3 regions of the Paracoccus sp. 228 genome follow, and region 2 is predicted to be linked to each of the others. Evidence: riboswitches for the same ligand, from Rfam matches in the RefSeq annotation. Region 2 holds a riboswitch; each other region holds the start of a gene.
What was found. A riboswitch is a leader RNA that binds a small molecule or an ion and turns the genes downstream of it on or off. The one in region 2 is predicted to bind cobalamin.

Region 1 (7,670 bases), on a different contig from region 2:
GGCCCTGTGCGGCTGGAGAACGACCCCGATGCCGGGCCGCGGCTGATGCAGGGCGGCGCGGTCCTGTGGCAAGCGCCGGGGCCCGGCGTGCTGCGGATGCAGGGCGACCGGTTGGCGCTGATCGGTCACGACGGGGCGGTGCTGTGGTCCGGCCCCCCCGCCCCCGGCGCGGTGGCGATCCTGTCGGATGATCCTCCGGCGCTGCGCATGATCGACCCCGCCCATCGCGCTGCCCCCGTCACCGCGCTTGCGGGCTGACACCCGCCCGCGCTAGCAAGCCCCAGCAAGGAGACCCCGATGCCGCTGATCCATGTCCTGAACGGTCCGAACCTGAACCTGCTGGGCCAGCGCCAGCCCGAGGTCTATGGCCACGAGACGCTGGCCGATCTCGAGGCCCTGTGCCGCAACGCCGCCGCCCCGCATGACATCCGCTTCCTGCAGTCGAACTGGGAAGGCCAGATCGTCGACTGGATCCACGAAGCCCGGCTGGAGGCCGCGGCCATCGTCATCAACCCGGCGGCACTGACCCATACCTCGGTCGCGGTGCTGGATGCGCTGAACGCCTTCGAGGGCCCGGTGATCGAGGTTCATATCAGCCAGGTCCACAAGCGCGAGGCATTCCGCCACCATTCGTTCGTGTCAAAGCGCGCCGACGGGGTGATCGCGGGGCTGGGGCTGAACGGCTATGCCGCAGCCCTGCGCCACGTGGCGGGCCTGATCGGCTGAGACGAAAAGACCGCCGGACCTGGCCGCAGGGAGGAGGGGGGCGGCAGGACCGGCGGCTTTCCGAAGTGTCCGTGGCCGGACCGGGAGGAGGACGCCACGAAGCATCTGCTTCATAGGTCCACCATGCGCCGGACCCGCACCCCTGTCACCGCAGGCAGCACAACCCGGTCAACCGGAAAGTGCGCTGCCGCGGGACCGGGCGCAATTTAAGGGTATTGCCCGATCCTTGGGCACACCCCGCCCGAATCACCGCGCCGTCAGCGCGTCCAGATAGGTGCGCGACCACCAGGCGACATCGTGGTCGACCACGCCTTTCAGGAGGGCGGCATGGCGGTCGCGGCGTTCGGCTTGCGACATCCGCATCGCCTGTGCCATCGCGACGGCCAGATCGTGCGGGTCGTGGGGATTGATGATCAGAGCCTCGGCCATGGTCTCTGCGGCCCCGGCAAAGCGTGACAGGATCAGCACGCCCGGATCGTCGGGGTTCTGGGCGGCAACGTATTCCTTGGCAACCAGGTTCATCCCGTCGGCCAGCGGCGTGACCAACCCGATGCGCGCCTGCCGGTACAGCCCCGCCAGCACGGGACGCGGGAACGGCCGATGGATGAACCGGATCGGCGTCCAGTTCAGCGTCGCGAACTGGCCGTTGATGCGTCCGGCCAGGTGTTCGGTCTCCTCGCGGATGTCCTGATAGGCTTCGACCTCGCCCCGCGTCGGGGGCGCGATCTGCAGGAACGAGATCTTCTCGTGCAGGTCGGGGATCTTTTCCAGCAGCAGCTGATAGGCCCGGAACCGCTGCGGGATGCCCTTGGAATAATCCAGCCGGTCGACGCCGATCATCATCTTGGCCCCGGTCAGCAGGCGCATGCGGTCGCTGTCGGGGGCGTCTGCCGCCTCGGTGATGAAGGCCGCGGCGTCGATGCCGATCGGAAAGACCTGCGTGCGGACCATGCGTCCCGACAGCCGGAAGCGGTCCGGCGCAACCTGATCGCCGTCCGCCAGCTGGCGCGCGCTTTCGGCAAAGGCGCCAAGGTCGCGTTCGGCCTGGAACCCCAGCAGATCGTAATGGGACAGCCAGTCGAACAGCTGCGCGGGGTTGGGTAGGGCCGCGCAATCGGCCGGACCCGGAAACGGGATGTGCAGGAAATGGCCGATCGGGTTTTCCACCCCCAGGGCGCGCAGTTCGGCGGCCAGCGGGAACAGGTGATAATCCTGCACCCAGATCCGGTCATCGGGGCGCAGGACCGGCAGCAGCATCCGCGCGATACGCTGGTTCACCCGTGCATATCCATCCAGGTATTCGGGCCTGATGCGCATCAGGTTGGGGCGCCCATGGCACAGCGGCCACAGGATGGAGTTGGAATAGCCCAGATAGTATTCGTCATGCTCTTGCGGGGTCAGGTCAAAGGACAGCCGTTGGAACGCCGCGCCCGGATGGTCCTGCAGGTCGGGCGCGGGATCGTCCGTCACCTCGCCCGAGAAACCCACCCACACCCCGCCGGAACTGCGCAGCGCATCCTCCAGCGCCACCACCAGCCCGCCCGAGGGATCGTCCCCCAGCGGCAGGCGGTTCGAGACGACGATCAGGCGCGGTTCGGTGGACATGGGCATTCCTCAGTTCAGCGATGCGTCAAGCCAGGCGGCCAGCGCGGCAGGGTCGGACAATCGGTGATGCGCGGCGGTGGGACCGTCGCCGATCTTGATGGCAAAGCCGCCGCGGGCCTGCGCCTCGGCCATGGCGGGTTCGTCGGTGGTATCGTCGCCCGCAAAGACCGGCACGCGCCCGGCAAAGGGCTCAAGCGTCATCAGATGCGCCAGCGCGCTGTCCTTGCCGACACCACCGGGGCGCAGTTCGACCGCCATCTTGGCGGGCTGCAGCACCAGGTGCGGGTTCCGGTCGGCCAGATCCTGCATCACTTCCTCGACAAAGGTGCGCAGTTCGGGGGCGTCCCGATAATGCAGTGCGACGCCGTGGGGCTTTTCCTCGACCAGCAAGGCGGGATGGGGCGCGGCGGCGGCATGGGCCGCGGCATGAAGGGGGCCCGCGTCGAAATCCACCCGGTGCAGGGTCTGGATGCGGCCGGGGCGCAGCGACAGTTCGGCGCCGTGGCTGCCCGCCACGATGCCCTCGAACCCATCCATATGTCCGCGCAGGTCGGCCACGTCGCGCCCCGAGATCAGCGCCACCGCACCCCCCTGCCGCCGGTACAGCGCCGCCAGCCGGTCGCGCAGCGCCTGCGTGACAACGACCGCATCGGGCCGGGGGGCGATGTCGACCAGGCAGCCGTCGAAATCCAGGAACAGGGCGGCGTCGGGGGCAAGCGGGGGTGGGGTCACGTCAGGCGGGCTCCGGCGATTGGGATATACCAAAGGGAACCCGTGACTCCCCCCGAGGGTTCACCGCCGCGTGAGGTTTTTTGACCGCCGACCCGCGCGCGTCAGTATTCGACCCCGGCCTGCGCCTTGATCCCAGACCGGAACGGATGCTTGACCTGGGTCATCTCGGTCACCAGGTCGGCGGCCTCGATCAGCGCGTCGGGGGCGCCGCGCCCGGTCAGCACCACATGGGTCATGGCGGGCTTTTCCGCCTGCAGAAAGGCCACCACCTCGGCCGCGTCCAGATAACCATAGCGCAGCGCGATGTTGATCTCGTCCAGCAGGACCATGCGGATGGCCGGGTCACGGATCAGGTCCTGCGCGCGCGCCCATCCGGCCTGCGCCATGGCGATGTCGCGGGACTTGTCCTGCGTCTCCCAGGTAAAGCCCTCGCCCATGGCGTGGAACTGGCAGATGCCGGTGAAATGCGTGGTCAGCAGCGTGCGTTCGCCCGTGTCCCACGCGCCCTTGATGAACTGCACAACGGCGCAGGGCATCCCGTGCGCGATGGAGCGCATGATCATGCCGAACCCCGACGACGACTTGCCCTTGCCCGGCCCGGTATGGACGATGATCAGGCCCTTTTCGCCGGTCTTGGTCTCCATCATGCGGTCGCGGGCGGCCTTTTTCCTGGCCATCTTGGCGGCGTGGCGGTCCTGATCCTCGGCGGAAATCGGGTCGGTCTGCGTCATCGGGTCGCTCCTTGCGGTTGACAAACGGCGGGTGCGGGGGTTTGGGTGAGGGCGTGTTGGTTCCTGTCTATGACAGGCGAAGAGGGAATGCGACAAGGCCCCGGGTCATCAGACCCGCGACCCCAAGCGCAGCCGCCCCCGCGACCGTGACCGGAGAGGTCGCCCGATCCACTGGCCCCGATTGGGGCTGGGAAGGTGGGACGACCGTCGGGGCATCCGCCCCTGAATCCGCAAGCCGGGAGACCTGCCAGCACCTGACGATGACGGGCGAACGGGGTGTTTCGCGACCGGCAGGTGATGGCCGGATGCCCCGTGCCGCCTCCTCTCGGACGCCCCTTGCCGCAACAAGGAAGGGGCCGCGATGCGCGCCGTTCTGCATGTCTGCACCACCTGTCGCGGCACCGTGCCCGACCCGGTTCCCGATGCCGCAGGGACCGATGCCGCGAGGACGGATGCCCTTGGCCCGGACGCGCCGCGCCTTGGCGCCCGGCTGCACGACCTGCTGTCCCGCACCGCCCCAGACGGCGTCGAGATCCGCCCCGTCGAATGCCTTTCCGCCTGTTCGCAGGGCTGTTCCGTCGCGCTGTCCGCGCCGGGCAAGTGGTCCTATGTCTATGGCCGCCTGACGCTGGACGACGCCGCCGACATCCTGTCGGGCGCGCGCGCCTATGCCGGGACCGCCGACGGCATCGTGCCGTGGCGCGAACGCCCCGCCGTCTTCCGCAAGCAGAGCCTTGCCCGCATCCCCCCGCATACCCTGTCGCAGGAGTGACCATGAACGACCTCGTGAAGACCCCCGTCACCGTGATCACCGGCTTTCTGGGGTCGGGCAAGACGACTCTGGTGCGCCATCTGATGGCCAACCCCCAGGGCCTGCGCCTTGCGGTGATCGTGAACGAATTCGGCACGATGGGTGTCGATGGAGAGATCCTGAAGGGTTGCGCCGACGCCTCCTGCCCGGCCGAGAATATCGTCGAGCTGTCGAACGGCTGCATCTGCTGCACCGTCGCCGACGACTTCATCCCCACGCTGGAGGCGCTGATGGCGCTTCCCGCCCGCCCGGACCACATCCTGATCGAGACGTCCGGGCTGGCGCTGCCGAAACCGTTGCTGAAGGCCTTCGACTGGCCCGCCATCCGCTCGCGCATCACCGTGGACGGGGTGATCGCCCTGGCCGATGCCGAGGCCGTGGCGGCGGGCCGCTTCGCCCCCGACGTGGCGGCGGTGGACGCGCAGCGCGCCGCCGACCCCGGCCTGGACCACGAGACGCCCCTGTCCGAGGTCTTCGAGGATCAGATCGCCTGCGCCGACGTGATCCTGCTGACCAAGGCCGATCTGGCCGGACCGGAGGGCGTCGCAGCGGCACGGTCGGCGATCGAGGCCGAGCTGCCCCGCCCCCTGCCCATCCTGACCGTGACCGAGGGCGCGGTCGATCCGCGCCTGATCCTGGGCCTGGGCAAGGCCGCCGAGGACGACCTGGACGCCCGCCCCAGCCATCACGACGGCGCCGACGACCACGAGCATGAGGATTTCGACACCGTCGTCATCGACCTGCCCGAAATCACCGACCCGGCCGATCTGGCCGCCCGCATTGCCCGTCTGGCCGCCGAGCAGAACGTGCTGCGCGTCAAGGGCCATGTCGCCGTCGCGGGCAAGCCCATGCGCCTTCTGGTGCAGGCCGTGGGCGCGCGGGTGCGCCATCAGTACGACCGCCCCTGGGGCCAGACCCCGCGTCGGTCGCGCCTGGTGGTGATCGCGGAACATGACGACGTGAACCCCGACGCGATCCGCGCCGTGCTGGAGGCCGTGCCAGCATGACCGGGCCCGCCTGATGCATGTCATCTTCCGCGAACAGGTCGGGCTGGAGCAGACCGACACCCCCTATGATCCCGGGCAGACGCCCGGCGATCTGGTGGTCCTGTCCTTTTCGGACAGCGACCTGGGGGCCTTTGCGGAGGGCTGGCGGCGCGCGGCGGGGGGACTGCCGTCCACGCGGCTGTGCAACCTGGTGGCGCTGCGGCACCCGGTTTCGGTCGACACCTATGTCGAGAACACGCTCTCGGGCGCGCGCGGCATCCTGATCCGTCTGATCGGCGGCGAGGCCTACTGGCCCTATGGCCTGGCATCGGTCCAGGACCTGGCGCGCAGGCGGGGCATCGCGCTGGCCGTGCTGCCCGCGGACGGCCGCGACGATCCGCGGCTGGAGGAGATCTCGACCGTTCCCGCCTCGGTGCTGCGCGTCCTGCGGCGGCATTGCGACCAGGGCGGCGCGGTCGCGGCGCAGGCGGCGCTGGCGCAGATGGCCGTCGCATCGGGCCTGCAGGCCGCGCCCGTGCCGGGGGTCAAGACCCTGCCCGCGATGGGGTTCTACGACCCCGACCGGGGGGTGGTCGCCGATCCGGGCCCTATTGCGGCGCTGGTCACCTTCTATCGCAGCTGGCTGGCGGCGGCGGATGTGGCGCCCATCGACGCGCTGATCCGGGCGTTGCGGGCGCGGGGCATCGCGGCGATGGGCGTCTTTGCCCCGTCGCTCAAGGCGCCGGGCCTGGGCGACTGGCTGGCCGATGCCCTGCCGGGCGGGCCTGCGCTGGTCGTGAACGCGACCGGGTTTTCCGGGGGGAACGCGGGTCCGTTCGACGGCTGGTCCTGCCCGGTGTTCCAGGTGGCCCTGTCCACCAACCGCCGCCGCGACTGGCTGGCGGCCGAACGCGGTCTGTCGCCGTCGGACCTAGCGATGAACGTCGTCCTGCCCGAGGTCGACGGACGCATCTTCGCGGGCCTCATCAGCTTCAAGGCGGTCAGCCCGCGCGACTCTGACCTGCAGTATTCGCGCTTCGTGCACCGACCCGATGCGCCGATGCTGGCCCGGGCCGTCGACCGCATCGCCGCCTGGCACGCGCTGGCGCAGGGCGTGGGCCGGGTGGCAATGGTGCTCTCCACCTATCCGGGCCGCGACTGGCAACAGGCCCATGCCGTGGGGCTGGACGCGCCGGCATCCGCGCAGGCGGTGGGGGCGATGCTGGGCGCGGACCTGCCCGCGCTGCCGGACGGCACCCTGGCTTGGCCGCTGGACAACTATCGCGCGGCGCTGGCCCACCTGCCGCAGGCGCTGCAGGAGGACCTGCACGCGGCCTGGGGGCCGCCCGAGACCGACCCCGATTGCCGCGACGGCGCCTTCCACCTGCGCGCCAGCCTGCACGGGCCGGTCATCCTGGCGCTGCAGCCCGAACGCAGCCACCGCGCGGGGCGCGAGGACAGCTATCACGACCTGACCCGCGTGCCGCGCCATGGCTATGTCGCCTTCTATCTGTGGCTGGCGCAGCAGGGCGCGCGGGCGCTGATCCATATGGGCGCGCATGGCACGCTGGAATGGCTGCCGGGCAAGGCGGTGGCGCTGTCGGGCGACTGCTGGCCGCAGGCGCTGCTGGGGGCGATGCCGGTGATCTATCCCTTCATCGTCAACGATCCGGGCGAGGCCGCGCAGGCGAAACGCCGGATCGGGGCCGTGACCCTGGGCCATATGCCGCCGCCCATGCGCGACGCCGCCCTGCCCCCCGGCATGGCCGGGCTGGAGCGCAGCTTGGACGAATATTCCACCGCCGACGGGCTGGACCCCGCGCGCCGCGACCGTCTGATCGCCGCGATCCTGGACGAGGCGCGCGCCCTGGGGGTCGAGGCCGATCTGGGCATCCCCCCAGATGCCAGCGCGGCCGAGGCGATCACCCGCATCGACCGCTTCGTCTGCGACATCAAGGAGAGCCAATATGGCGAGGGGCTGCACATCTGGGGCAACGGCGCCTGCGGTCAGGCCGAACGCGACGGGCTGATGGCGGCGCTGGCGGGGCGGTTCGTGGCGCCGGGGCCGTCCGGATCGCC
Region 2 (7,670 bases):
GGGGCTTGCCGAAGGGCTTCCCCTCAGGGCGCGGACCACCGAACGGCTTGCGGCCTTCGCCACCCTCGCCGCGCGGGCCGCCAAAGGGCTTGCGCGCCTCTCCGGGCTTGCCGGCAAAGCGCGCGGGGCGGGCATCGTCGCCCTGACCGGACATGCGGCCGCCCCCTTCGCCGGGGCCGGATTTCTTCCAGCGCGGCTTGTCGCCTGCGGGCCGGGGGCGGTCGCCGAAACCGCCAGCCGAATCGTCGCGGGCGCCAAAGCGCGGGCGTGCGCCGTCGGTGCCCGCGGGCTTGGCACCCCAGCTGCGGGCCGGGCGGTCGGACTGACCGTCGCGCGGACGGTCGCCGAAGCCGCGGCCGGCGGGCTTGCCGTCAAAGCCCGGCTTGGGGCCGAAGCGGCGCGGGCCGGCATCGCCCCCCTCGGACCGGGCGGCGCGTTCGCCGGCAGCCCCGCGGGGGCGCATCTCGCGCGGCTTGTCCTCGACCTCTCCGGTCAGCAGGCCGCCCAGCTGGTCACGCAGGACCTTGCGCTTGACCTCGGTCACCTGGTTCTTGTCCATGCCGGTCAGCTTGAACGGACCATAGCCGATGCGGATCAGGCGGTTCACCTGCAGGCCGACATGGGCCATCGCGCGGCGGATCTCGCGGTTCTTGCCCTCGCGGATGCCCACGCTGATCCAAGCGTTCGCACCCTGCTGGCTGTCCAGCTTGATCTCCATGGGGGCGAAGTCCTCTCCCTCGATGGTGACGCCGCGGCGCAGCGGGTCGAAGGTCATGTCCGAGGGCGTGCCGTTCACTCGCACCCGGTACCGGCGCAGCCAGCCCGTCGCCGGCAGCTCCAGCCGTCGCTTCAGCTCTCCGTCGTTCGTCAGCAGCAGCAGGCCCTCGGAGTTCAGGTCAAGACGCCCCACGGTCATCACCCGAGGCATGTCGCGCGGCAGCGCGTCGAACACGGTCTGGCGGCCCAGCTCGTCGTTTTCCGACGTGATTAGGCCCAGGGGCTTGTAGTACAGCCACAGCCGCGTCTCCTGCGGCTCCTCCAGCTTCTTGCCGTCGACGGTGATCCGGTCGGTGGGCAGAACGTCCAGGGCGGGACTGTCGATCTTCTTGCCGTTTACGCTGACGCGGCCCTCAATGATCATCCGCTCGGCCTCGCGCCTGCTGGCGACACCGGCGCGCGCCATCACCTTGGCGATGCGGTCGGCTTCGGTGCGGGGGGCGACCTGGGGGGCCTTGCGGTCGGGAATCTGATCGTCGGTCATGCGCGTCTCCTTCGCATCGCTGCGGGGCAAAGAGGGGTGCATACGCCCAAGAGGGCCGTGTGGGAAGCGTTTCTTTCCCCGGCTTGCGCGCCGCGCGGGGGATTGCGACAAGACGGTCATGGTCCCCTTCACCACCCATATGGCGCTTGCCCTGTCCCAAGCCCGCGACGCCGCCCTGCGCGGAGAGGTGCCGGTGGGCGCCGTCGTGACCGACCCGCAGGGCCGCGTGGTGGCCGCCGCGGGCAACCGCACGCGCGAACTGTCCGACCCGACCGCCCATGCCGAGATCCTGGCGATCCGTGCCGCCTGCGCGGCCCTGGGGTCCGAACGCCTGCCCGGTCACGAGCTGTGGGTCACGCTGGAGCCCTGCCCGATGTGCGCGGCGGCCATCTCGGCCGCGCGGATCGCCCGGCTGTATTACGGGGCGTCGGACCCGCGCATGGGGGGCGTCGCCCATGGCGCGCAGGTGTTCCGGCACGCGCAGTGCCATCATCGCCCGGAGGTTTATGACGGCCTGGCCGCGCCGGAATCACGCGACCTGCTGCGGCGGTTCTTTGCGCAACGACGGTGACGCGACCGCTTGAACCTGCCGCGCGGGCGGACTATACCGATCCCCGCGCGGGTGTTGTGTAATGGTAAGACCCTAGCCTTCCAAGCTAGAGACACGGGTTCGATTCCCGTCACCCGCTCCAATCCCTCTCATGGCATCAGACGACCGGATGAAACCGCATCACGCGGCTGCCGTCCTGCGGATCGGTCAGCGTGCTTGCCCGCACCTGAAAGACGCGCGCCAGAAGGTCCGCGGTCAGGATACGGTCTGGCGGGCCCAGGGCCACCAACCGACCGGCCTGCATCACCGCCAGCCTGTCGCAGCGCATCGCCTGGTTCAGGTCATGCAGGGCGATCACCGTGGTCAGGCCCAGGCCGCCCACCAGATCCAGGATCGCCAGCTGATGACGGATGTCCAGGTGGTTCGTCGGCTCGTCCAGCAGCAGGATCCGCGGCGCCTGCGCCAGCGCACGGGCGATATGGGCGCGCTGGCGTTCGCCCCCCGACAGAGTCGACCAGTCGCGCCCCGCCAGATGTGCCAGGTCGACCCGCGCCAGCGCCTGCGTCACATGCGCCTCGTCCGCCGGGGACCAGGGCCGCAGGGCGTCCAGCCAGGGCGTGCGCCCCAAGGCCACGGCATCGCGGACCGTGATGCGGTCCGACGTCTCGGCGCTTTGGGCGACCAGGGCGATGTGGCGGGCGACCTGGCGCGCAGGCATGGTGCGCAGCGGCCGGCCGTCCAGCGCGACCTGGCCGCCGTCGGGGCGGACCAACCCGGCCAGCATCCGCAGCAGCGTGGACTTGCCCGACCCGTTCGGGCCGATCAGGCCCAGCATCTCTGCGGGGCGGATGTCCAGGGTGACGCCGGCCACCAGGGCGCGTCCGCGCAGGCGGCGGGTCAGATCACGCGCGATCAGCATCATGACGCGGACCGCCCGCGGATCAGAATCGCCGCAAAGGCCGGCGCGCCGACCAGCGCGGTCACGACGCCGATGGGCAGGGTCTGGCCGGGTACCAGCATCCGCGCGATCACGTCCGCGGCGATCAGGAAGACCATGCCGATCAGCGCCGACACGGGCACCAGCCGCGCGTGGCGCGTGCCCACCAGGAACCGTGCCGCATGCGGGACGACCAGCCCGACAAAGCCGATCGCACCGGTGACCGACACCATGACCGCCGTGGCCATGGCGGTCGCCAGGATCAGCACGGCCTGAACGCGCCGGACCGGCACGCCCAGGGACGCCGCCGATTCCGTGCCGAAGGCAAAGGCGTCCAGCGCGCGGATGTGCCATGCGGCCGCGCCAAGGACGGTCACGGCGGCGGCCAGCGACAGGCCGACATCGTCCCACCGGACGCCCGACAGGTTGCCCAGCAGCCAGAACATGATGCCGCGCGCCTGTTCCGCACTGGCCGACCGCGCGATGATGAAGCTGGTCAGGGCGTTGAACAGCTGCGACCCGGCGATGCCTGCCAGCACGATCTGCGCGGCACCCCGCGCGCCCGGACCGCCACCCGACAGGCGCGCCAACCCCACCACCAACGCAAAGGCCGCGATCGCGCCCAGCAGCGCGCCCGCCGACATCGGCACGAACCCCGCGCCGATCCCCGCCACCGCGACCGTCACGGCCCCCGTAGACGCCCCCGCCGAGATGCCCAGCAGATAGGGGTCGGCCAGTGCGTTGCGCAACAGCGTCTGCAGGACCAGCCCCGAGATCGCCAGCCCCGCTCCGCAGGCCCCTGCCACCAGCGCGCGCGGCAGGCGGTAAGCCCAGACGATACCCTGATCGATCGGGTCCAGCGGATAGCCCGCACCCAGCATCTGGTTGGCCAGCGCCTGCCAGACGGTCGAGAGGGGGATCGGCGTTTCCCCCAGGGCGGTGCCGGCCAGGGGGGCCGCCACGATCAGCAGCGACACCCACAGCCAGACCGGGGCCAAGGGGCGGCGGACGGTCGGCACCCCGACATCGGCGGTCATTCGGACAGCCCGTCCATGCCCGCCGCCAAGGCCTCCAGCCCGTCGATCATGCGAATGCCGGGATGCAGCGCCTCGGCGTCCAGGATGACGATGCGATCCCGGCGCACGGCGGTCATCCGGCGCGTGACCGGGTCCGTTTTCAGAAAGCGCAGCTTTGCCTCGACATCGTCGGCAGGAAAGCGGCGGCGGTCCATGCGCGCGATCACCAGCACCGAGGGGTCGGCACGGGCGATCGTCTCCCACCCTACGGCGGGCCATTCCTCGTCCGAGGTCACGACGTTGCGCAGGCCAAGGCGGTCCATCATCCAGGCCGGGACGCCCATCCCGCCCGCCATGTAGGGGTCCAGCGCCAGATCGGCCGAGGAGAACCAGACCGCCGCGGACGCATCCGGCAGGTCCATCGCCCGCGCGCGCTCCACGACCGCCACCTCTCGGGCCTGCAGGTCGGCGATCAGCGCCTGGCCCGCGTCCTGCGCGTCCATGACGCGCGCGATCTGGTCGATGCCGTCCCACAGCGTCGCGATGTCGAAGGGCGCAAGGCGGGTGCCGTCGGCGCCCACGCTGTTGTCCTTGCCTTGGCAGTCCGTGGGCATGACATAGGCCGGAATGCGCAGATCGGCGAACTGCCGGCGCGTGCCGACCGCCCCCTGATCCCCGATCATCCAGGCGAACATCGTCGGCACGAAGCCGGGGCGCCGGTTCACCACCGATTCAAAGCTGGGCGTGTCGTCGCTGATGCGGTCAACCCTGGCATCATCCTCTGCAAAGGCGGGCAGCACCGGGGTGAACCACAGCGCGGTCCCGGCCATCCGGTCCGCCTGGCCCAGCGCATACAGGATCTCGGTCGTGGACTGGCCGATCGACACGACGTTGTCGGGACGCGCGGGGATGGTCACTTGGTGCCCGCAATTGTCGATCACCAGCGGATAGTCGGTCGGCGCGGCAAGGGCCGCCTGGCCCAGGCCCAGCGCCACCGCGGTCGTCAGGAAGATTCTGGTCGTCATGGTCGTCCTTCATGAAACGAAGGACGGGGCTGAAAAAGGCGCAGCGGCGTCACCGGGGTCCCACCCACCTTCGCGGTCGCGTCGGATGAAGGCCGTGGATCGGCGCATGCGGTCTTTCTCCGGGGCACCCCGCCCGGGTTGGTTCAGGTCATGATGGCAGGTCTCCTGACTTGCGGGTCGCGGCCTTCCCCGCCTTCCCGGCGCAGGGGGCGCCAGTGGCATCATGGGGTCGGCTACCGCTTACAGTTGCGGGGGCAGTCGCGGATTCGGCGCCTGATGGCTACACCTCACCACGTTCCCTTTTCACCCTGCCGGGGCCTTGGCCGGCACGGGAACCATCACGGACGGAAATGCCGCCGGGTGGGGACAAAGTCAACTGCCGCGGCAAGCAGCCCGCAGCCGACCCGGCCACCACGGCCGACGCACCTGTGACACCCGCCGCTTATGCCAGCCTGATCCCGGCGACCGGTGCGCCGCTGGTCGAACGCGCTGGCGCCCTGCGGAGGAAGGAGTTGGTCCCAGTCCTTCCTGCCAGGCATTGATGGGGGGTCGGATATAGGGCGTCAGACCACCGGGCGATCCAGCGCCTGACACCGCAGGGCTTCAAACCTGGCCGGGCCTCTTTCGCCACAGGTGGCGAAGGTCCAGCCGGGGATAGTCCCGCTCGATCTGGCTGCCCCAGAACAGGCCGGCGATCGGGGCTTCGGGATGGTCAGGGTCAAGGCCATAGTCGATCTGGGCGATGCGTTCGGCCGGCATGTGCAGGGTGTATCGCAGGAACAGGAACTGCTCCAGCCAGGCGTCATGGTCCTTGTTCGTGAACAGGTCCGGACGGGGGACGGGTTCGGGGTCGTGCATGATGGGTCAGCCTTGGGTGACGGACCCCGATTGTCCGTCAATCCGCTTGCCGGTGCAACATTCCTGTCCCCGAACGAAAAGGGGGCACGCCGCATCCGGCATGCCCCCCGATCCACGGCAGGCGATCAGTAGATCGCCAGGGCCGGGAACAGGATCAGCAGGCCCACCGCCAGGATCTGCAGCCCGATGAAGGGCAGCAGGGCGCGGAAGATTTCTCCCAGCGAGATGTCCGGCGGGGTCACTGACTTCAGGTAGAAGGCGGCGGGCCCGAAGGGCGGCGACAGGAAGCTGACCTGCATGTTCATCGCGAACAGCACCCCGAACCAGACGGGGTCGTATCCCAGGCTGACGATGATCGGCACGAAGATCGGCATGGTCAGCAGCGCGATGCCGACCCAGTCCAGGAACATACCCAGCACGAACAGGATCGCCATCATGAACAGGATGATGATCGTCGGGTTGTCGCTGATGCCGGTGATCAGTTCCGACACGAAGTTGATGCCGCCCATCAGGTTGAAGACGCCCACCAGGGCAGATGCACCGATGCCGATCCAGACGATCATGCCGACCGTCTGCAGCGTCTGCATGGCCGCGCCGCGCAGCAGGCCCCAGGTGAATTCGCCGCGGATCACGGTCGAGATCAGCACGCCCGCCACGCCCACGGCGCTGGCCTCGGTCACGGATGCGATGCCGCCATAGATGGAGCCCAGCACCATGATCACGACCAGGATCGGCAGGAACAGGCCCTTGAGCAGGCGCAGCTTTTCGTCCCGCGGGACGCGGGCGGTGACGGCCGGGGGCACGTCGCCCGGCGTCAGCCAGGCACGGATCAGCACATAGGCCACATAGAGCAGCGCCAGCATGAAGCCCGGCACGAAGGCGGCCGTGAATAGGTCGCCGATCGAGACGTTCGCGGTCAGGCCATAGATGATCAGCACGATCGAAGGCGGCACCATGGTCCCCAGGCTGCCGCCCGCGCAGACGACGCCGATGGCCAGCTTGCGGTCATAGCCCTGGGCCAGCATCTGGGGCAGCGCGATTAGGCCCAGCAGCACGACCTCTCCGCCGATGATGCCGGACATGGCGGCCAGGATGACGGCCACGAAGATCGTCTGGACCGCCACGCCGCCGCGGATGCGGCCGCCGACCAGGCGCATCGCCTCGAACAGGTCGCGGGCGATGCCGCTGCGGTCCAGGATCGCGGCCATCAGCACGAACATCGGCACCGACACGAAGACGAAGCTGGACACGAAGGTATAGACGCGGCTGGTGATCAGCGGCACGACGTTCGGACCGAACCACCCGAGCGCGAAGATCAGCGTGACCAGCAGCGTGACGAAGGCCAGCGGGATGCCCGTCAGCAGCAAAAGCAGCAGCAGCGCGAACAGAAGGCCCGTCCCGGCCTCGATCCCCAGGGATTGCAGCGAACCGAAGATCTCCATCAGCGGGCTCCCTTGTGCCCGCGGGCATAGTTGACGGTCAGGATGGCGAATTGCAGGGCCATGATCGCCAGCGCCACCATCAGCAGCACCTTGAGCACGCCCGGATAGGCCGGGTTCCAGGCCGAGCCCGAGGTCTCGAGGTGAAAGCTGCCGTCGGGGCGCCAGGCGGACCGCTTGACCATCTGCCAGGCCGCCCAGGCGAAGGCGCCCGAGGACAGGCCGCAGATCGCCGAGATGAGGATGTCGGCCACCCGCCGCGCGGCGGGCGGCAGCAGGTCATAGACCAGGACGACCCGGATGTGCCGGTCGCGCGCGGTGCACAGCAAGCCCCCGTAGACGAACGAGATCGCGCACAGGAACACCGTCGTCTCGTGCGCCCAGTTCGTCGGGCGGCCGAACACGTAACGCAGCACGACCTCCTGGATCAGGATCAGCATGGCGACCACCAGGCCCAGGGCCGGGATGATCGCCAGACGGTCGATCACGCGACCCAGGCGCCCCGACTGGGGCACGGCCTCGTGTTCCTCGCGCGGAATGGCTTCGGATGCGTCCATCATGTCCTCCTCCCTGGAAGGGACCGG
Region 3 (7,670 bases), on a different contig from region 2:
GAACACCTCGGCTTCGGACACCTTCTGGCAGCAGACGCCGACCGCGCCGCCCAACCGCTCCTGCAGCTTCAGGACGTCGACCGACTTGTGCATCTTGCCATGCGCCCGGTGGCGCATGCCGTGGGCGCGGGCGTAATCTCCCATCTTGCGGATGTTGCGTTCCAGTGCGTCCAGATCAAGGATCAGGCAGGGGGTCTGGATGTCGGCCTCGTCCATCCCCGGCAGGGCGGGAATGTCGTATCCGACCTCGAGGCCTGCGAATTCTGCATGGGCGTTCATTGGGCATCTCCGTTGGTCCAGGGCAGGCGGTCCAGATCGACATTGCCGCCGGTGATGATGACGCCGATGCGCTGGCCGGCAAAGACGTCGCGGTTCTTCAGGATGGTCGCCAGCGGCACCGCGCTGGAGGGTTCGGCCACGATCTTCAGCCGTTTCCAGATCAGCTGCATCGCGGCCACGATCTCGTCCTCGGACGCGGTCAGGATGTCGGTGACATGGTTGCGGACGAAATGCCAGGTCATGTCCTTGAGCGGCACCTTGAGCCCGTCTGCCACGGTCACGGGCGCGTCGTCTGCGATGATGTGGCCGGCGCGAAAGCTGCGCGCCGCGTCGTCCGCCTGTTCGGGTTCGGCCGCATAGATGCGTGTGGCGGGGGCCAGCGCGGACAGGGTCAGGCAGGTGCCCGACACCATGCCGCCGCCGCCGATGGGGGCGATGACCGCGTCCAGGCCGGGGATCTGCTCCAGCATCTCGGCCGAACAGGTGGCCTGTCCGGCGATCACCCGCGGGTCGTTGTAGGGATGCACGAATTCTGCCCCCGTCTCGGCCACGACCTGGGCAAAGACCGCCTCGCGCGAGCTGGTCGAGGGCTCGCATTCCACGACGCGCGCGCCATAGCCGCGCACCGCGTCCTTCTTCGCCTGCGGGGCGGTGCGGGGCATGACCACCGTGCAGGGGATGCCGCGGCGTCCCGCGGCATAGGACAGGCAGGTGCCGTGATTGCCGCTGGAATGGGTGGCGACGCCGCGCGCGGCCTGGGCATCCGACAGGCCAAAGACCGCGTTACTGGCCCCGCGCGCCTTGAAGGCGCCGGCCTTCTGCAGGTTCTCGCACTTGAAGAACAGCTGCGCGCCGGTCAGCTCGTCCAGCATCCGGCTGGTCAGGACGGGGGTGACGTGGACATGCGGGCGGATGCGGTCGCGGGCCGCCAGCATGTCGTCCAGGGTCGGGATCGCGTCCATCACGCAGCCTGCCTGCAGGCCTGGCCCGCGCTGTGGCGATAATGCGCTTGGGCGGCGGCGACGCCGGAGCCCAGGGTGACGGGCAGGCCCAGATCGACCATCACCATCTCCGCCGTGGCCAGCCCCGACAGGGCCATCACGTCGGTCAGCATCCCCAGATGCCCGATGCGGAAGACCTTGCCCGCGACATCGCCCAGGCCCGTGCCAAAGGCCACGCCATAGGTGTTCAGCGCATGGCTGACGATGCGGTTGGCGTCGAAACCGTCCGGCGTGCGGATCGCGCTGACACTGTCGGAATACAGCGTGGGTCGCGCGGCGCACAGCGTCATGCCCCATGCCGCGACGGCCTGGCGGACGCCTTCGGCGATGCGGTGATGACGGGCAAAGACGTTCTCCAGCCCCTCGTCCAGCAGCATGTCGGTGGCGACCTTCAGCCCGTTCAGCAGGCCGACAGGCGGCGTATAGGGAAAGCCGTTCGCGGCATAGCCCCGCGCCATGTCGCGGATGTCGAAGAAGGTGCGCGGCAGGCCCGCGCCCTCGACCGCGGTCATCGCCTTGGGCGAAAAGCCGACGATCGCCAGGCCGGGGGGCAGCATGAAGCCCTTCTGCGACCCGGTGACGGCGACATCGACGCCCCATTCGTCCATCCGGAAGTCATAGCAGGCGATGGAGCTGACCCCGTCCACGAACAGCATTGCGGGATGCCCCGCCCGGTCCAGCGCGCGGCGGACCGCGGCGATGTCCGACCGGACGCCGGTGGCGGTTTCGTTATGCGTGGCCAGGACCGCCTTGATGCGATGGGCCGTGTCGGCGGTCAGGATCTCCTCGAACCGGTCGGTGGGGATACCTTCGCCCCAGGACTGGTCCACGATCTGGACGTCCAGGCCGTGCCGCTGGCACATGTCGATCCAGCGGTGGCTGAACATGCCGTTGCGCGTGGCCAGAACCGCGTCGCCCGCCGACAGCGTGTTGGTGATCGCCGTCTCCCACCCGCCTGTGCCGGTGGAGGGGAACACGAAGACCTGCGCCTGCGTCGATTTCAGGACCTTTTTGACCCCCTCCAGCGCGGGATGCAGGATCTTTCCAAACATCGGGCTGCGATGGTCGATGGTGGGCATGTCGACGGCCTTGCGAAGCACCTCGGGGATGTTCGTCGGGCCGGGAATGAAGATCGGGTTCTGGGTGCTCACGGTCGGCTCCTCCTTGATGCGACAAGGTGTAGCACGGGTCCGCAAACCGGTAAATTTTTTTGAAATCGTTTTTCGGAAACGTGGTTTAATGCAGGTTTCGCAGCGAAATCATGGGCGCGCGATTTTTTCATTGCCGGAAAATGGCTTTCATGAAATTATTTTTCTGTGGTGTTACAGATGGAAGGGGCGTGATTCCGATGCAACAACCGGTGCGCAAGCGGGGGCGACCAAGAAGCGGCAAGGCCGATCAGCCCGCCGCCAGCATCCAGGCCCTGGACCGCGGGCTGGACGTGCTGGAGGCCCTGGCCGCGCATGAGGGGATCACCCTGACCGGGCTGTCCACGCATCTGGACCAATCGCCCGCCACCATGCACCGCGTCCTGGCCACCCTGGAACACCGTCGCTATGTCGAGAACAATCCCGACCGGCAGGAGTGGTTCATCGGCCCCGAGGCGTTCCGCCTTGGTTCGGTCTTCCTGCGGCGCACCAACATTGTCGAACGCAGCCGTGCGGTGATGCGCGACCTGATGGCCCTGACCGGAGAGACGGCGAACCTGGGCATCGAACGCGACGGCGACGTGCTGTTCGTCAGCCAGGTCGAGACGCATCAGACGATCCGCGCGTTTTTCCCGCCCGGCACCAGGTCTCCGCTGCACGCATCTGGGATCGGCAAGGCGCTGCTGGCGGCGTTCGATCAGACGCGGCTGGCGGTGTTCCTGCGCGACGCGACCTTCACCCGGTTCACTGACAAGACCATCGCCGACGCGGACGCGCTGCAGGCAGACATCGCCCTGATCCGCCATCGCGGCTTTGCCTTTGACGACGAGGAGCGCACCCTGGGGATGCGCTGTGTCGCGGCCTCCATCGTGAACAGCTATGGCGAGGCGGTGGCCGGGGTGTCGGTGTCGGGCCCCACGAACCGCATGACCGATGCCGCCGTCGACCGCATCGGCGGCATGGTCGCCACCGCAGCGGAACGGATTTCGGCCGATCTGGGATCGGGCCGGGGCGGGCGCTGACCGCCTTTTGCCGGGCGTGGGACGGACGGCGGAATCCCGTTGACAGCTCCGGGGCCACTGCGCCACAAGGGCGCCGCTACGGTTCCGGCCTGCATGCCGGATCAAAAGGGAACACCGGTGCCAATCCGGGGCTGCCCCCGCAACTGTAAGCGGAGAGCGATGGCCGATCATGCCACTGGAGCGATCCGGGAAGGCCGGCCAAGGCATCGACCCGCAAGCCAGGAGACCTGCCGCAGCACTCACCCATTTCCGGCGCGGGGCGTGCCAGGAAAGCGGCTGATCCGCAGTGGTGACAGTCACCGTCCTGCCGCGCCCCACCGGGTCCGTGTGCCGGACATTTCTGTTTGCCGCAGGCCGTGCCTGCCTTGAAAGGTCCGTGCCGATGCGCCGTCCGATCTGTCTTCTGGCGACGCTTGTCGCCCTTCCCGTCACCGCCGCCGCGCAAGGTCCGGCACCGGGGGAACCCATCCTGCTGGACGAGATCGTGCTGACCGCCGGCATCACGCCCGTGGCCCAGGACGGCTATGCCCGCGCCCACACCGTCCTGACCGCGACCGAGATCGAGGATCGTGGCATCGCCACCGTCCAGGACGCCCTGCGCGCGTTGCCCGGCGTGTCGGTCAGCGGCAGCGGCGCCAGCATCGCACAGGTCCGCATCCGCGGCGCCGAGGCGAACCACACCCTGATCCTGATCGACGGCATCGAGGCGGCGGGGGGCGAGGACGAATACGTCCTGACCGGGCTGGAGACCACCGACATCGACCGGATCGAGGTGCTGCGCGGACCGCAATCGGTGTTCTATGGATCGAACGCGTCGGCGGGGGTGATCAACATCATCACGCGCGACGCGCCCCATGGCCTGTCCTATGGCGGTTCGGTCGAGGCCGGGAACGGCGGGGCGGCCTCGGTCCATGTCAGCCGTCGCGGGGAACGGGGCGGGCTGCGGCTGTCGCTGTCGGCGCGCGACGATCTGGGCTATGACCAGTCGGGCGATGGCGGCGGCAAGGACGGGATCAACCGCAAGACCGCCGTCCTGTCCGGCGACGTCCTGGCCACCGACGATTTGCGCCTTGGGGTGGCGCTGCGCCAGTCCACCGAAGATTACGGCTTTGACGCCGAGAACTTTGCCGCGACCGATGCCGAAAGCTATCTGGTCGATGCCGACCTGTTCGGCCGCCGCGACGAGTTTCAGGGCGGGGTCTGGGCGGAATATACCGCGTTGGACGGCCGCCTGGTCCAGCGCCTGGACTATCAGCACAGCATCACCCGGCAGAGCCAGGACAACAGCCCGTTCCGGCGCGGCCAGACCGAAAAGCTGAAATACCGCACCAGCCTGGGGTTGGACGGGTCGGCCGCCGATGCCTCGCAGCTGCTGAACCTCTTGGCGGAACATCAGCGCGACAGCAACTCGACCGCGCCGGGGCAGTCCCGGGAGATGTCGTCGGTCGCGCTGGAATACCGCGCGATGCTGGCCAGCGGGCTGGATGTCCAGGCCGGGCTGCGCCACGACGCGAACCGCGTCTTTGCCGATTTCACCAGCTGGAACCTGGGTCTCTCCTGGCAGATGCCCGACCGTCCGTTCCGCCTGCACGCATCCGCCGGGACGGGGCTGGTGAATCCGTCCTATTTCGAGCTGTATGCCGATGCCGGCTTCTTCGGCACCGTCTATCAAGGCAATCCCGACCTGCGCCCGGAAAAGAACAGCGGCTTTGATCTGGGGGTCGAGGCGCAGCTGCCGGACGGTCGCGGGACCATCGACGTCACCTATTTCAACGAGACGCTGGAGGACGAGATCACCGACTATCTGGTCGGCATCGAGGATGGCGTGGCGTTCTATTCCTATCGCAACCAGTCCGGCGAAAGCCCCCGCCAAGGGGTCGAGGTCGCGGCCCGCATTCTGGCGACCGACAGTCTGACCCTGGGGGCCAGCTATACCTATCTTGACGCGGAAAATCCCGATGGCAGCGTCAAGACCCGCCGCCCCCGGCACGAGGCTGGCCTGAACGCGACACTGTCGGTCCTGGACGGGCGCGGATCGGTCACGGGCGATCTGCGCCATGTGGCAGGCACCTTCGACACCCAGTTCTGGGGCGCGGTCGAGACGCGCGAACTGCCGTCCTATACCGTGGTCAACCTTGCCGCGGGCTATGACCTGACGCCGAACGTGCGGGCGACGGCGCGGGTGGTGAACCTGTTCGACCGCGATTATTCGGATGTCTGGGGCTTTGCGAACCAGGGGCGGACCGGCACCATCGGCCTGCAGGCGCACTGGTGATCCGCGGGCTGATCGGGCTGGCGCTGATGGCCGCCCCCGCATGGGCCGATGCGCCCGCGCGGGTGGTGTCGATCAACCTGTGCACCGATCAGCTGGCGATGCTGGTGGCGGCGCCGGGACAGCTGGCCTCGGTCAGCTATCTGGCGCAGGACCCGGTCTCTTCGGCCATGGCGCGCGAGGCCGAGGCCTATCCCACCAACCGCGGCCAGGCCGAGGACATCCTGGCCCTGCAGCCCGATCTGGTGCTGGCGGGCACCTATTCCTCCCCGGCGACGCTGGACATGCTGGACAGGCTGGGTCTGCGCGTGGCGACCTTCGACATGGGGACGGACCTGGACAGCATCCGCACCAACCTGCGCCTGATGGGCGACGTGCTGGGCCGACGGGACCGCGCCGACCGGATCGTGGCGCAGTTCGACCGCGACCTGGCGGCACTGCAGGCGGACCCCCGCCCCGACCGCCGGGCGGCGCTGTATGGGGCGAACGGCTACAGCTCGGGTCAGGACAGCCTGGCCGGGGCAATCCTGACGGCGGCGGGCCTGACGAACGTGGCGACGGAACTGGGCCTGTCGCAGGGAGGCTTCGTGCCGCTGGAGGATCTGGTGATGGCCGATCCCGACCTGATCGTGACCGGCCAGCGCCAGCCCCGTGCCTCGCGCGCCGAGGAGGTGATGGACCATCCCGTCCTGCGCGCCATCACGCCGGGGCGGCAGGTCGTCACTGCGCCCGACCGGGATTGGGCCTGTGGCACGCCGCATGTCCTGCGCGCCGTGGCACAGCTGCGCCAGGTCGCGCCATGAGGCTGACGGTCGCGCTTGGCGCGCTTGTGGGGGTGCTGTTCGTGACATCGCTGCTGATCGGGACCAGCTGGCAGCCGCCCGGGCCCGCGCTGGCGGCGCTGTTCGGGCGGGGCGATCCGCTGCTGGTCCTGATCATGCAGGAACTGCGCCTGCCGCGCGCCATCCTGGGCGCGGCGGTGGGCGCATCGCTTGGGCTGGCGGGGGCCGCGATGCAGGGCTTTCTGCGCAATCCCCTGGCGGAACCGGGATTGATCGGCACCTCGGGCACGGCGGCGCTTGGGGCGGTGCTGGCGATCCAGACCGGGCTGGCCGCGGCCTTCCCCTTGGGCCTGCCGCTGGCGGCGCTGGCGGGGGCGGCGCTGTCGGTCGGGCTGGTCATGGGGCTGGCGGGCCCGCGCGGCGGCGCGCTGGCGCTGATCCTGGCGGGGATCGCCATATCGGCCCTGGCCGGGGCCGCGACGTCGCTGGTCCTGAACCTGTCGCCCAACCCCTTTGCCGCCAACGAGATCGTCTTCTGGATGATGGGGTCGCTGGTCGACCGCTCCATGCTGCATGTCCGCATCGCTGTGCCGGTGATGATCGCGGGCGCGGTGATCCTGTGGCCCGCCGCCCGTGCCCTGCGCGCCCTCAGCCTGGGAGAGGACGCCGCCGCCAGCATGGGCATCAGCCTGCGCGCGCTGCGGCTGCGGCTGGTGCTGGGCACGGCGGCGCTGGTCGGCGGGGCCACGGCGGTGGCGGGCACCGTAGGCTTCGTCGGGCTGGTCGTGCCGCATCTGCTGCGCCGCGCGGTGGGCGGCGATCCGGGGCGGCTGCTGGGGGCATCGGCACTTGGCGGGGCGGCGATGGTGCTGGCGGCCGACATCGCGGTGCGGGTGATCCTTCCGGGGCGCGACCTCAAGCTGGGCGTCCTGACCGCCCTGATCGGCGCGCCCTTCTTCCTGCAGCTGATCCTGCGGCTGAGGGCGCGGGCATGACCCTGATGCGGCTGTCCGGCCTGTCCCTGTCGCGCGGCGCGGTGCCGGTGCTGGACCGGATCGACCTCGACGTGGGGCCGGGCGAGTTCGTGGGCCTGCTGGGCCCGAACGGCGCGGGCAAGACGACGCTGCTGCGCGCGGCCCTGGGCCTGTTGCCGGCGACAGGGCGGT

Region 1: it holds a riboswitch for cobalamin, as region 2 does, so the genes downstream of both, SY26_RS11740 (DUF1636 domain-containing protein) here and SY26_RS14815 (ABC transporter substrate-binding protein) in region 2, are expected to answer to the same signal.
Region 3: it holds a riboswitch for cobalamin, as region 2 does, so the genes downstream of both, SY26_RS17715 (TonB-dependent siderophore receptor) here and SY26_RS14815 (ABC transporter substrate-binding protein) in region 2, are expected to answer to the same signal.

Annotation. Positions count from the first base shown of each region.
Region 1 covers NZ_JYGY01000003.1:432,651-440,320, reverse strand. Annotated here, with positions in the region: gene SY26_RS11765 (asparaginase domain-containing protein) at 1-258, shown strand, start outside; gene aroQ (type II 3-dehydroquinate dehydratase) at 298-726, shown strand; gene SY26_RS11755 (trehalose-6-phosphate synthase) at 973-2,331, opposite strand; gene otsB (trehalose-phosphatase) at 2,341-3,063, opposite strand; gene cobO (cob(I)yrinic acid a,c-diamide adenosyltransferase) at 3,165-3,794, opposite strand; cobalamin riboswitch at 3,835-4,061, shown strand; gene SY26_RS11740 (DUF1636 domain-containing protein) at 4,156-4,566, shown strand; gene cobW (cobalamin biosynthesis protein CobW) at 4,569-5,612, shown strand; gene cobN (cobaltochelatase subunit CobN) at 5,626-7,670, shown strand, end outside.
Region 2 covers NZ_JYGY01000004.1:379,785-387,454, forward strand. Annotated here, with positions in the region: gene SY26_RS14790 (pseudouridine synthase) at 1-1,261, opposite strand, end outside; gene SY26_RS14795 (nucleoside deaminase) at 1,380-1,832, shown strand; tRNA gene SY26_RS14800 (tRNA-Gly) at 1,880-1,953, shown strand; gene SY26_RS14805 (ABC transporter ATP-binding protein) at 1,969-2,733, opposite strand; gene SY26_RS14810 (iron ABC transporter permease) at 2,730-3,785, opposite strand; gene SY26_RS14815 (ABC transporter substrate-binding protein) at 3,782-4,789, opposite strand; cobalamin riboswitch at 4,927-5,144, opposite strand; gene SY26_RS14820 (hypothetical protein) at 5,393-5,647, opposite strand; gene SY26_RS14825 (TRAP transporter large permease subunit) at 5,773-7,089, opposite strand; gene SY26_RS14830 (TRAP transporter small permease subunit) at 7,089-7,646, opposite strand.
Region 3 covers NZ_JYGY01000006.1:206,454-214,123, reverse strand. Annotated here, with positions in the region: gene bhcC (3-hydroxy-D-aspartate aldolase BhcC) at 1-279, opposite strand, end outside; gene bhcB (beta-hydroxyaspartate dehydratase BhcB) at 276-1,241, opposite strand; gene bhcA (L-aspartate--glyoxylate aminotransferase BhcA) at 1,241-2,431, opposite strand; gene bhcR (HTH-type transcriptional regulator BhcR) at 2,629-3,450, shown strand; cobalamin riboswitch at 3,513-3,700, shown strand; gene SY26_RS17715 (TonB-dependent siderophore receptor) at 3,833-5,725, shown strand; gene SY26_RS17710 (ABC transporter substrate-binding protein) at 5,722-6,525, shown strand; gene SY26_RS17705 (iron ABC transporter permease) at 6,522-7,499, shown strand; gene SY26_RS17700 (ABC transporter ATP-binding protein) at 7,496-7,670, shown strand, end outside.